Linked DNA regions of Chlorogloeopsis sp. ULAP01. Each later gene encodes a partner of the first gene's protein in a complex. Links are inferred from orthologs where the notes say so. Each region holds a gene or a part of one and is shown in the gene's direction. Other genes may lie near its edges. The genes, in order: dnaB and dnaG.

What was found.
Region 2: the proteins of dnaB (region 1) and dnaG are in contact, whole or in part, in a crystal structure (PDB 2R6A), measured with the Geobacillus stearothermophilus proteins. The link is inferred for Chlorogloeopsis sp. ULAP01 from one-to-one orthologs. Residues at the interface, in WP_033016901.1 of Geobacillus stearothermophilus: Ser13, Glu15, Ala16, Gln18, Glu91, Leu92, Asp94, Ala95, Val96, Pro97, Thr98, Ala99, Ala100, Asn101, Tyr104, Tyr105, Ile108; in WP_049624496.1 of Geobacillus stearothermophilus: Lys456, Leu457, Leu458, Pro459, Ala460, Asn463, Ala464, Leu467, Leu535, Leu536, Ile537, Ala538, Gln544, Glu545, Asp548, Tyr549, His552.

Annotation. Positions count from the first base shown.
Region 1 is NZ_JAUDRH010000001.1:170,971-177,072, forward strand. Bases 1,962-4,827 are described here. They hold dnaB (replicative DNA helicase), read left to right. Parts: upstream 1,962-2,649; coding sequence 2,650-4,005; downstream 4,006-4,827. Other genes in these bases: rplI (50S ribosomal protein L9), read left to right, coding at 1,962-2,066; QUB80_RS00890 (hypothetical protein), read left to right, coding at 2,211-2,360; QUB80_RS00900 (FKBP-type peptidyl-prolyl cis-trans isomerase), read right to left, coding at 4,274-4,804. Also shown: gloB (hydroxyacylglutathione hydrolase), read left to right, coding at 267-1,103; more of rplI, read left to right, coding at 1,608-1,961; QUB80_RS00905 (phasin family protein), read right to left, coding at 4,960-5,283; QUB80_RS00910 (YcjF family protein), read left to right, coding at 5,743-6,102. UniProt on the Escherichia coli protein: The main replicative DNA helicase, it participates in initiation and elongation during chromosome replication. Travels ahead of the DNA replisome, separating dsDNA into templates for DNA synthesis.
Region 2 is NZ_JAUDRH010000008.1:356,987-363,213, reverse strand. What follows is about bases 1,450-4,440. They hold dnaG (DNA primase), read left to right. Parts: upstream 1,450-1,967; coding sequence 1,968-3,914; downstream 3,915-4,440. Other genes in these bases: QUB80_RS18395 (hypothetical protein), read left to right, coding at 4,052-4,440; tftA (hormogonium tapered terminus morphoprotein TftA), read right to left, coding at 1,450-1,823. In the rest of the region: QUB80_RS18410 (MvdC/MvdD family ATP grasp protein), read left to right, coding at 1-312; more of tftA, read right to left, coding at 471-1,449; more of QUB80_RS18395, read left to right, coding at 4,441-4,537; QUB80_RS18390 (hypothetical protein), read right to left, coding at 4,721-4,873; cysE (serine O-acetyltransferase), read left to right, coding at 5,239-5,958. UniProt on the Escherichia coli protein: RNA polymerase that catalyzes the synthesis of short RNA molecules used as primers for DNA polymerase during DNA replication.

The DNA of each region.
Region 1 (6,102 bases):
AAAATTATGAACATTAACATCCGATAGCAAGTTTATTGAAGCTGTTTAACTAAAATTTATGAGCAGATTTTAGGTGCTCACAATACTAAATCTATCTTTGTATCTACTTTTACACCCACAGAAGTTTTACGGATAAATTAAGACACTTTTACTGAGTCGGACAAACTTTCAGTAAAATTACAGTTATTAGTTAATTTTTTTTAACAATAATGCGAGATCTAATCTCAACAATATAAACCTTATTGATTTATCAGGGAGTACAGAAAATGCAAGTACTTCGTCTAGAAGCACTTTCTGACAATTATATTTTTTTGTTGTGTGATCGCCCGAACAGGGGTGACTGTGGTTGCTATACAACCACAGCATCGGCGGGCGCGTACGGCGATCGCCAAAAAAATATTGCTGCTGTTGTCGATCCAGCACAAGCACAGCCAGTTTTAAAAAAACTTCATGAATTAAAGTTAAATCTAGTAGCAATATTTAACACACATCATCATTCAGATCACGTGGGTGCCAATAAAGAATTGATACAACTGTTTCCGGATGTGAAAGTATACGGTGGAGCAGAGGATCGAGGAAGAATACCCGGACAAAAAGTATTTTTACAAGAAGGCGAGCGCGTTAAGTTTGCAGATAGAGTTGCAGAAGTAATCTTTGTACCTGGGCATACCCGCGCTCATATCGCGTACTACTTCCCTCCTCAGAACCCAGAAGAGACAGGAGAATTATTTTGTGGTGATACACTTTTTGCTGGCGGCTGCGGTCGTTTATTTGAAGGCACACCAACGCAAATGGTAGAATCTTTAAGCAAACTTCGTTCTCTGCCTGAGAATACACGAGTTTGGTGTGCTCATGAATATACATTAAAAAATTTACAATTTGCTCTCACAGTGGATGGTAATAATCCCCACTTACAGCAAAGATATGATGAAGTGAAGGCATATCGCAATCGAGGAGAAGCTACTGTTCCCTCACTGCTAGAAATTGAGAAACGTACAAATCCCTTTTTACGTTGGGATCAGCCAGCATTACAATCAGCAACTAAGAGTAAAGATTCGGTGCAAACCTTTGCCCGCCTGCGAGGAATGAAAGATAGATTTTAATGAAGAAGGCAGCTATGCAGAAGGCAGACGGCAGAAGGTAGTCCCTATGAACTTAGTACACCACCAAGTATGAAAAAGGGCATTGGGCAGTAGTTATACAGATTTCTTCCCCTACACCCCTAAACCCTTACACACGCCAGATGACGCCACGTGCTTTATGCCGGGAGACCCTTTCACCAGTCACCTGTGGAGGAGGACAGTCCGTTGGGGGGGTCTCCCCCGTTGTAGGAACTGTCCGTTGGAAACCCTCCCGCAGTGCTGGTTCACCACCGCAGTGGCTCCCCCACACCCATTTTCAAGACAGGAGGCAGCAAGCACAGTCAGAACCCATAAATAAAATTAGGAGTTTTAAGACTTGCGATCGCACCCTATATTTCGCTAGGATCTCTAGGTTGATTGGCTATAAGCAAACGCTCCTGGGGATAAAGCTACACTTGTTGTGAACTATCTTGCTGAACCCCAAGATATTGAGATTTTACAAGCAACAGAGAAAAAAGAAAAACAATGGCGAAACGCGTGCAGTTAGTTTTAACTCAGGATGTCAGAAAGCTGGGCAGATCCGGCGACTTAGTAGAAGTAGCACCCGGCTATGCTCGTAATTATTTAATTCCCAAGAGTATGGCAACTTTTGCTACTCCTGGTATTCTCAAGCAAGTAGAACGTCGCCGAGAGTTAGAACGTCAGAGACAACTAGAACTTAAACAACAAGCTCAAGAACAAAAAGCAGCTTTAGAGAAAGCTGGCACCTTCAATATTGCCAAGCAAGCTGGTGAAAAAGAAGCCATTTTTGGTACAGTTACCACCCAAGACGTAGCTGATGTGATTCAACAAACCACTGGGATTGAAGTGGATCGGCGCGGTATCACCATACCTGATATTGGCATTCTGGGAACTTACGAAGCAGAGATTAAGCTACATTCAGAAGTAACAGCTACAGTCAACATTCAAGTTGTAGCCAGCTAAAAATCTACTTTTGTGGAGTTGAGAACACAGAATCAATCTTCTGTGTTTTTTCAATTTTTAGTTCTTTACAAAAAATATCTCTGGTTTGTAGAGACGTTGCACTGCAACGTCTTTATATATTGGAAGTGAAAGTAATACCAATGCGTGGATTTTGGAGCCACTGCGCCTTTACGGGTTTCCCGGCATAAAGGAGCCAGTGCGGTGCGGAGCCAGTGCGGTGTAGACGCCCTCCGGGCGGCTTCCCGCAGGGTAGCACCTGGCGTCACGTGGCGTGATTTTGCGAAAAGTTTGTAGACGCGGAGTGGCTTCCCGTAAGGGTGCGGTGAGCAGCGCCTTGGGCGGGTTCCCCGACTTGTGGCGACTTCGTACACGCGAAGCGGGTTCTCGTTAGAGTACCCGGAGGGAGGTTTCCTCCGAAAGCGTTGCTCCTCCACAAGGAGGCTCAAAGCTTTTCAAGACGGATTTTGGATTAAAACCATGATGAATAGACTATTCCAGAATTTTGAAACCAGACTCCCGCGTGCCAATTTGGTATTATGCACTATAGGAGTAATAAATTATTACTCTAATCTAAAATTTTTATATGTCTGAAGAACTAAATTTTCAAGGGCTAGGCAGCGATCGCCTACCTCCCCAAAATATCGAAGCAGAAGAAGCAATACTGGGAGGTATATTGCTCGATCCAGAGGCAATTAGCAGAGTCAGCGATCGCTTAGTACCAGAAGCTTTTTACATTAGCGCTCATAAAGATATCTATCAAGCGGCACTGCGTCTTTACAGTCAAGGCAAACCTACAGACTTGCTTGCGGTGACAAGTTGGTTAAATGACCACGATCTGCTTGCTCGTGTTGGTGGTAGAAATAAATTAGCTTCCCTTGTAGACAGAACAGTTTCGGCAGTTAACATCGACGCTTTGGCAATGCTGGTGATGGAAAAATACCTGCGGCGTCAGTTAATTAAAACTGGTAATGAAATTGTTCAGTTGGGTTATCAAACAGAAGATGAGTTACCACAAATCCTCGATCAAGCAGAACAAAAAGTTTTTGCGATCGCCCAAGAACGTCCTCAGTCAGGTTTAATTCATATTGCTGATACCTTGGTAAATACTTTCCAAGAAATAGAGACACGTCACCAAGGTGTAGCTTTACCGGGTATCCCTTGTGGATTTTACGATCTAGATGCGATGACAAGTGGCTTCCAGCCTTCTGATTTAATCATTGTTGCTGGCAGACCGTCAATGGGGAAAACTGCCTTCTGCTTGAATTTAGCTTATAACGTTGCCGCTTTATATAAATTACCAGTTGCGATTTTTAGTTTGGAAATGTCCAAAGAACAATTGGTACAGCGTTTATTAGCAAGCGAAGCAGAAATTGAATCTGGTTATTTGCGCAGTGGACGTATCAGTCAATCTCAGTGGGAACCTTTAAGCCGTGCGATTGGTATGCTCTCGGAAATGCCAATTTTTATTGACGATACACCGAATATTACAGTTACAGAAATGCGGAGTCAAGCACGACGTTTGCAAGCAGAAGTTGGAACGAACTTGGGGCTAATTGTGATTGATTACTTGCAATTAATGGAGGGAGCAGGTGACAATCGCGTGCAAGAATTATCTAGAATTACCCGCAAAATTAAAGGTTTAGCGCGTGAATTATCTGTGCCGGTGATTGCCCTATCTCAGTTGAGTAGAGGTGTAGAAGCACGTACTAACAAGCGTCCAATGTTATCTGATTTGCGAGAATCAGGATCAATTGAGCAAGATGCGGATTTAGTAATAATGCTCTACAGAGACGAATATTATAATCCTGATACTCCTGAAAGAGGTATTGCAGAAGTAGTCATTGCTAAACATCGTAACGGCCCAACAGGAACTGTTAAACTTTTATTCGATCCGCAATTTACGAAGTTTAAAAATTTAGCTAAACCAAGTAATTATTAATGAAAGTAGTTAGTAGTTAGTAGGTAGTAGGTAGTAGTTAATAGCCAAAATGCCCTCACCCTAGAAGAGTAGGGCTATACAAACGAAGACTGCCTTCGCAGTCTCTAAGGATTTTAGCCCACGGAGGTGGGCTTTGCTGGTGTAGCCCCAGACTTCCAGTCTGTAGGGCTATACAAACGAAGACTGCCTTCGCAGTCTCTAAGGATTTTAGCCCACAGAGGTGGGCTTTGCTGGTGTAGCCCCAGACTTCCAGTCTGTAGGGCTATACCTAACCAGCTTTCAACAACTCCACATCAAAAATCAGCGTCGCGTTGGGGGGAATCACACCACCAGCACCACGAGCACCGTAACCTAACTCTGGGGGGATAATTAACTGACGACGCCCGCCTACTTTCATAGTACTAAGTCCCTCATCCCAGCCTTTGATCACTTGCCCAACGCCAACTTTGAAATCGAAGGGACGATTGCGATCGCGTGAACTATCAAACTTAGTACCATCCTCTAGAGTACCAGTGTAGTGAACCGTAACCTTTTGCCCTGGTTTAGGAGTCGCCCCATCTCCCTCAACTAGATCGACGTATTTTAACCCAGAAGGGGTAGTCACGACATTTTCATCTGATGAGAACATGGCAATGTTTGTAATGAGAGTTTTATTTTCGGTTATAGAAGTGGGAGCTTGTGTCGTTTCGGTAATCTGGGCAGCGATCGCAGATTCTTGTTTGCCACCGCCAACTTGCGTTAATACCAAAACTACAACACAAACCAGCATGAATCCCACGCTGAGTAAAATCGCTTTCAAAATTAGTCCTCCCTACTTAGGTTGTCTGGATATATATATAGAATGACCTGTAGGACAAAACTTAGTTTAAATCAGAAAGCGTATCCTTATGGAAAATTTGAATTTTAGATTTTAGATTGGAGATTTTAAGTTAGGTGAACATTAATTATAAATTTTTAGCGCCAAAGCTTATTTTCTAAATCACGCACTTGACGCTCCAACCTGTCAATTCTACCTCGCAGTTCATCAACTTCTGACTGGCGTGCAACCCCTAAATCTTGCAGCATATTTCGCATCTGCCGTTGCATATTGCCTTCCCAGTTGCCCTGTTCCGATTTTAACTGTTTGACCATATCATCCATCACTGCCTTGGCTTGCTCAGGATCAAGCTTGCCATCCTTCACCATCTGCTCGCTTGCTTCCCGTATTTTGTCTGCCACCATAGAAGTTGTACCAATACCGAGCATCAATAACTGCTGCATCCAGTTGTTACTGTCCATACTGCATTCCTATCACTTAATCTATAAACCAGACGAACCTGATTTTGAAATCTAAGGCAATACACCAATGCTGAAAGGTTAATTACTCTAGATTACAGCTCTATTCTGACAGACGTATACAGGAAATAATAAGGTGTGATTATCGAACTTGAGGATGGAAGATAAGGCAGATGGCAGAGGGCAGATGGCAGATGGGAAAATCCTCTTGCTGAATGTATTTTCAAGGTTAGTAGTTTAAGTTTAATTATGTCTGCCTATCTTACTTTCAGTTTTATGTCTTCTATTTTTTACCAATTTTGTAGTAATAACCGTCCATCATCAGACTTGCGATCGCAAGTCCTCTGGTAAGGCAAAGCAAATTTATATAAAGAAAGTTATGCTGTATCGCTTGTATAAGCCACCAGAAGTAAGCTTTTGATCTATTCTAAAGTAGAAATAATCCAAAAAGCGCGGTGAATCATGGTTGTGAAGTTGCAACGACCGATCTTAGTGGGAGGACTGGGACTAACATTTACTCTCTGGATGTTACAAAGTTTGCATCATTCTATGGTGCAGCTAGGTGAATTTAGTGTCATGAGTTTGTTGCTAGTTGGTGGCGGTTTGTGGTTATTGAAGCAAAATCGCCCTAAAAACGATTCGCAAATGCTAGAAATGCCTGTAGATCGCGCAACTGTTGAAAATGCGATCGCTAAAGCCGAAGTTGTGGTGAGCCAACTAGCAAGTGAAGCAGACAATCACCAAGCTTTAGTAACATTGCGAGAAAGAATACCCCAGCTGTACTTGGAGTTAGACAGAGAAGACATTCTTGTGGCTGTTACT
Region 2 (6,227 bases), on another replicon or contig:
CCAGGTACTAATATTCGTAGCTATGTAATTGATAAGGCAGTTTATGCAGCTGAGATTTGCAGCAGTCAGTTAGACTTTCGCCAAGATATGGAAGCTGAGTTAATCCCCATAGAATTGCCTGCTGGGGTGCAACAACAATGTTTAGATATTGCTCAAGCATTGATGCTAGAGTGGACAGCGATTGATTGGCGTCGTAGGCATGACGGAGAATACTTTTTTCTGGAAGCAAATCCTAGCCCAATGTTTTTGCACTTTGAGCGGCAAACAAGATTTCCCATTACTCAAAAGTTAGTCGAACTGTTGATGCATTAGTAGTTAAGTAGAAGGCAGATGGCAGATGGTAGAAGGAAAGTTTTTTTCATTCGTTATTGGTGTACGCAATTCAGTAAGGGCTACTTAATTAGCTATTTTTCAACACGACTGAAATCCCTGTATTATTTTACTGTTCCCTGTAACCTGTTCCCTTCTAACTACATAAATCCTGCTGATTCATACAAGCGTTTGAGCATTGCCATAATCTTATCACCGTAATCTAACTCTGCTGACCAGCGTCCTGATAGCTGATCTATTAAGGGAGCAACACCGCGTGTAACAAAGCGAAAGCGCGGATCTACTACTTCCTGTACTAAGGGTTCTAAACTAGCGTAAGCTTTTAAGTGTTGAATATGCGCCCTTACACCAACTCTAGCACTTTCAAAAGACGCCGCTTGTGTACCACCACCAATAGTTCCTAAGCCTGCAAAATTATTTTGTTCAGGTTTGATATCATTTCCAAATCGTAAAAACCCAGTTTCTACACACATTTGGCAGAAGGCAATGTCATAGTTTACTCCTTCTATGGCGGCTTCTTCTCGATAGAGTTTTGCTATTTCAGGAAACTGTACTAAAGCATTTTCATTGTTGCTTTTAAGAAATATCTGTAACTGCACTTCCGAAGTATAACCTGGCGACATGACACGATCGATTTGACCAGGACAAATTACTAAATTGGAGCGTAAAGTAACTGTACGAGTCGTATTATCCCAACTAACAGAAATATTAAAATCCCGCAGTTCAATAGCTTTGATATAAACAATTCGTCGATAGGTGATACGACGGATGTTAGATGATTTCGACAGATCTATTCGTAAGCAATCTGCTAAGTCAATCGGAATATAAGCATTACCATTGACCAGTATCCCTTGCTCGGTATACTTTTGCCCGTTAATGTTGATATTGATAGGCGGAAACTTCGGTTCCTGTTCTTCTGCTGAACCAGGATCGATAGTGCGACTCCAAGCTGCTAGTGCATCAGCAATACCAATGGCAAAGTCGCGACGGCGAGATTGCAGCAAAGAGCGATCATCTGGGCTGGATAAAAAACCAACTTGCATCAATAAAGAAGGTACGGTGATTTGGCGACAGAATGCCAAACTGCCCAAACCCGAATTAGTATCAGACTTAACCCCACGATTAGGTAATTGGGGAACGCGACGTAACAATCCTACCAAAAGTAAATCGGCATTAATCTTGCGCTCATCGTTGTTGGCAATATAAAAAACGCTAGCCCCGCGAACTTCCGGGCTGCCAGCCGCATCCGCATGAATTTCTATCGCTACATCACCTCGACGAGCACGAGAGTTTATCCATTGGATAGTTTGTTTGGCACTTAAATCATCAGGAACTGCCAAAACACCAAGATTCCGCGCCCGTAGTTCCGTTACAATTAAATCGCGCAGCAAAATCATTTCCTTAGCTTCGGTTGTACCACCCGCGATCGAGCCTGGATCAAGTTTTCCTGCTTCTTTGCCTCCGTGTGCTGCTGAAATAAAAATACGTCCCATTTTTAATATTTCCTCTCTAAAAGTCAAATGTAATATTTTTTACAGATTATTTTGGATCGGGAACAAGAATATAATAGCCATTAGAAGTCATTAGTCATTTGTCTAAGTTTAAATGACTAATTACCAACGGCTAATAGCTAAGTTATGTATATTCCCCGTTTACACCCAGACACTGTAGAGGAAATAAAACAACGAGTTGATATCTATGATGTGATCTCGGAACACGTTGTTTTACGCAGGCGGGGGAAAGATTTTGTCGGTTTATGTCCCTTCCACGAAGAAAAAACTCCTAGTTTCACCGTTAGTTCCAGCAAGCAAATGTATTATTGCTTTGGCTGTCAAGCGGGAGGAAATGCGATTAAGTTTTTGATGGATTTACACAAGCATTCATTTTCAGAAGTAGTGCTTGACTTAGCACGGCGTTATCAAGTACCCGTGCAAACTCTAGAACCCGAACACAGACAAGAATTTTCCAGGCAACTCTCGGAGCGATCGCAACTCTATGAAATTCTCGCTTCGGCTTCAGCGTTTTATCAACACGCTCTCAAGCAAAGTCAAGGAAAATTAGCTCTTGAATATCTGCGAGAAAAACGCCAACTGACAGATGAAACAATTGGGCAGTTTAATTTAGGTTATGCTCCTGCTGGTTGGGAAACCCTTTATCGTTATTTGGTAGAAGATAAACGCTATCCCGTTCAGCTAGTAGAAAAGGCTGGTTTAATTAAACCCCGCAAAGAAAGCACTGGGTATTACGATGTGTTTCGTGATCGCATTATAATTCCCATTCATGACATGATGGGACGCGCGATCGCTTTTGGTGGCAGAAGTCTGGGAGATGAGCAACCAAAGTATCTCAATTCACCGGAAACTGAACTTTTTCAGAAAGGTAAAACTTTATTTGCACTTCATCAAGCCAAAGCTGGCATTTCTCAACTCGATCAAGCGGTGGTGGTAGAAGGATACTTTGATGCGATCGCTCTCCACGCAGCTGGAATTAACAACGTTGTCGCATCTCTCGGTACTGCCCTCAGCTTAGAGCAAGTGCGTTTAGTATTGCGCTACAGCGACTCGAAACAATTGATACTTAACTTTGACGCCGACAAAGCCGGAACGATCGCCGCCGAAAGAGCGATCGGAGAAATTGCCAACTTAGCATACAAGGGCGAAGTACAGCTTAAAATTCTGAATTTGCCTGATGGCAAAGATGCGGATGAATACTTGCTTGCACGCAGCCCAGAAGATTATCGCCAACTGTTGGCAAGCGCCCCTTTGTGGCTAGATTGGCAAATTCAGCAAATTGTTAAAAATCGGGACTTAAAACAGGCTACTGACTTTCAGCAAGTCTCACAACAATTAGTAAAATTACTGAAAAATATAGAAAATAGTGATACGCTGAATTACTACGTATCTCATTGTGCAGAAATATTAGCTCTGGGCGATGCAAGACTCTTACCCCTAAGAGTAGAAAATCTCATCACTCAAATTGCTCCACAAAATAGCTATAGCTCTCCATCAGCCTATCTTCCTCGTCCAAAACAGCCTAGAATAGCCTCACAATTATTTACACAGGAAAGTAAAAAAACTACACCAACACTAGAAAAAAGTCTTTTAGAACAAGCAGAGGCTTTATTATTGCGAATTTACCTGCATTGTCCCGAACAACGTCAATTTATTACTGACGCCTTAGAAGAGCGAGATTTACAATTTAGCCTTTCCCATCATCGATTTTTGTGGCAACAAATTTTAGAAATTTCATCTGTTCCTTTGGAGCACGAGCTAATATCAACAGTTCAAGATAGATTTCTAGAGTTTCCTGAAGAAATAGAGTTAGTTTCCCATCTGTTTCATCTCAACGAGAAAAGCCAAAAAGAAATTCTGCGCACTCCTCAAGTAGTACAAGCAGCGATCGCTTGTATGGAACGCGTGTTACGAGAAAAGCGGTATCGTCACTTTTTGGAATTGTGGCAGCAAACCGATCCAGAACAGGAGCCAGAGCGCTGGCAATCATATTACCAAGCTTTTTATGCCGAAAAACAGCGCTTACAAGAATTAGATCGGCAACGACTATTTTCTCTGCCAGAGTTATTGTGAGAATGTGTCTGTTGTCAGCTTAGTTGCTGTTTTGCCAAAAATAGAAATAATTTCTATAAAATCCGAAACTGAAAATAGTTGGACTGTAGGTAACAACTACAAAGCAACACACCTCTCTCAAGAGAGGATAAACAACTATGATTCACCATATTTCAATTGCAGTTAAAAATCCTCAACACGTTGCTAGTGTGTTGGCAGAAATTATACGCGGCAAAGCCCTTCCTTTTCCTCCCGTTCCCGATAGTTACATGGTACTAGTAGGAGATGAATTTGGTTCATTAATTGAACTTTACCCCTTGGGTGCGGAACTCATCCCAGATGCATGGCAAGGACAAGCAGGATGCCAAATTAATGAGCATCCTTCTAACTACACATCCGTTCATGCAGCAATTTCTGTTCCCAGTAGTTTAGAGGAAATTGAACAAATTGGCGCACGGGAAGGATGGCGAGTATTGCCGTGTAACCGTGAGGGCATATTCGATGTTATCGAATTTTGGGTTGAAAACCGCCTGATGCTGGAATTTCTGACTCCTGTGATCGCGCCCAAGTACCTCAATGCCTTCAGCCCAGAGCAATTAGAACTGTTTGCAGAGCAATTTGCTATGGCATATGTACGTAAATAATGCAGATCAAGAATAGTTGAGCGGTAGATGCTTGATTTTGTGCCTACCGCTCTTAATTGTTCTTCTACACAAACTTTTTTAGTCTTGTCCTAATACACTCTAAAATCCTACTGTTAGTTAAAATGGAATTACGATCTGTAGGGGCATCCAATCGCTAAAGGTAGACTCCGCTAAAATCTTCTTTTAAAGGCAGATCCACTCAGCTTCCCATACTATTTTCACTCCAATCACGCCTTTAATGGAACTGACTAAATTTATGCGATCGCCTCTACCTGCATTGAGACACTGCCTAAAACTTGAGGAATCTAACTGCAAAAATCCGTGCTGACTCTGCACTACACCTGCACGGCAGACTCGTCAGAATTTGTTATAGATCAGGCTCATTTACAGGTTGCTTGTTAGCAATCTCGCTCATCGCCAGAGAAAACTTAATACTACGGTTCATCGATTATTTTTTTGTATTTTGCGAAGCATGAACTTTTTTCTGATTAGTAAATGTGATAGCATCCGATTAATCATCTAAAATCTATAAAACTATCGGTTTACCGTAGTTTTATAGATGATTCCCTATCAAGAAACGGGTTTGGTTTCCAAGATTGATAATCTGGAAAATAATATTTACCTGAAAAGATCCGATTTCAACGTTATGGGGAACTTCCGAAAACTGTAGCCTTGCCAAAAAATCATCATTGAAGTTGAGTATGCTGCTAACTGATTTGCGAACAATTTACGAGCGCGATCCTGCTGCCCGTAACTGGGTGGAAGTCTTGTTCTGCTACCCTGGACTTCAAGCTCTAATGTTCCATCGAATAGCACATTGGCTGTACAAAAGGGAAATACCTTTTATCCCACGATTTATTTCTCAACTCAGTCGGTTTTTCACAGGCATCGAAATTCACCCAGGAGCAAAAATTGGCAAGGGTGTATTTATCGATCATGGGATGGGAGTAGTAATTGGTGAAACGGCAATTGTGGGCGATCGCGCTTTGATATACCAAGGTGTTACTTTAGGCGGTACTGGAAAAGAAAGCGGTAAACGTCATCCCACTCTAGGTAACAACGTAGTCGTGGGAGCAGGTGCAAAGGTATTGGGTAATATTCAAATTGGGGATCATGTCCGCATCGGGGCGGGTTCTGTGGTGCTGCGCGATGTACCCAGCAATACTACTGTAGTTGGAATTCCCGGACGTATCACTCGTCAAGACAAGCTAAAAACCGATATTTTGGCTCACAATCAGCTGCGTGATGTAGAAGCTGAAGCGATCCGAGCTTTATTTGAACGGGTAAAGGAACTAGAAAAACAAATGGAGCAGCTGGAAACTAATTTACATCTGTCTAATACTGATGTATGTGTAGGCAACGAAGTTAAATTCGATAGTGATTTGGTGATTGAAGAGTTTCTAGATGGAGCAGGAATTTAGAGGGGATAAGGATTGGGTACTGGTGACTGGGGATTGGGAATTTATGGAATACTGAACAGCTGATTAATTTTCCTCTTAGGATGCCCAACAACTTTTTTCAGGAAAGTTTCTCTGTTGCCAATGTTGGTAAATTTTGGCTGAGGCTCTGACAAACAAAGCTGAAGAATTATTAGTTGGGGCTGGTTCTATTTCTTTAACTTCACCGCTAAGTTTATTCTATTCTAGACGACCAAGTTTTTCTTCACTAGATCCAAAACAGTAAACTACTT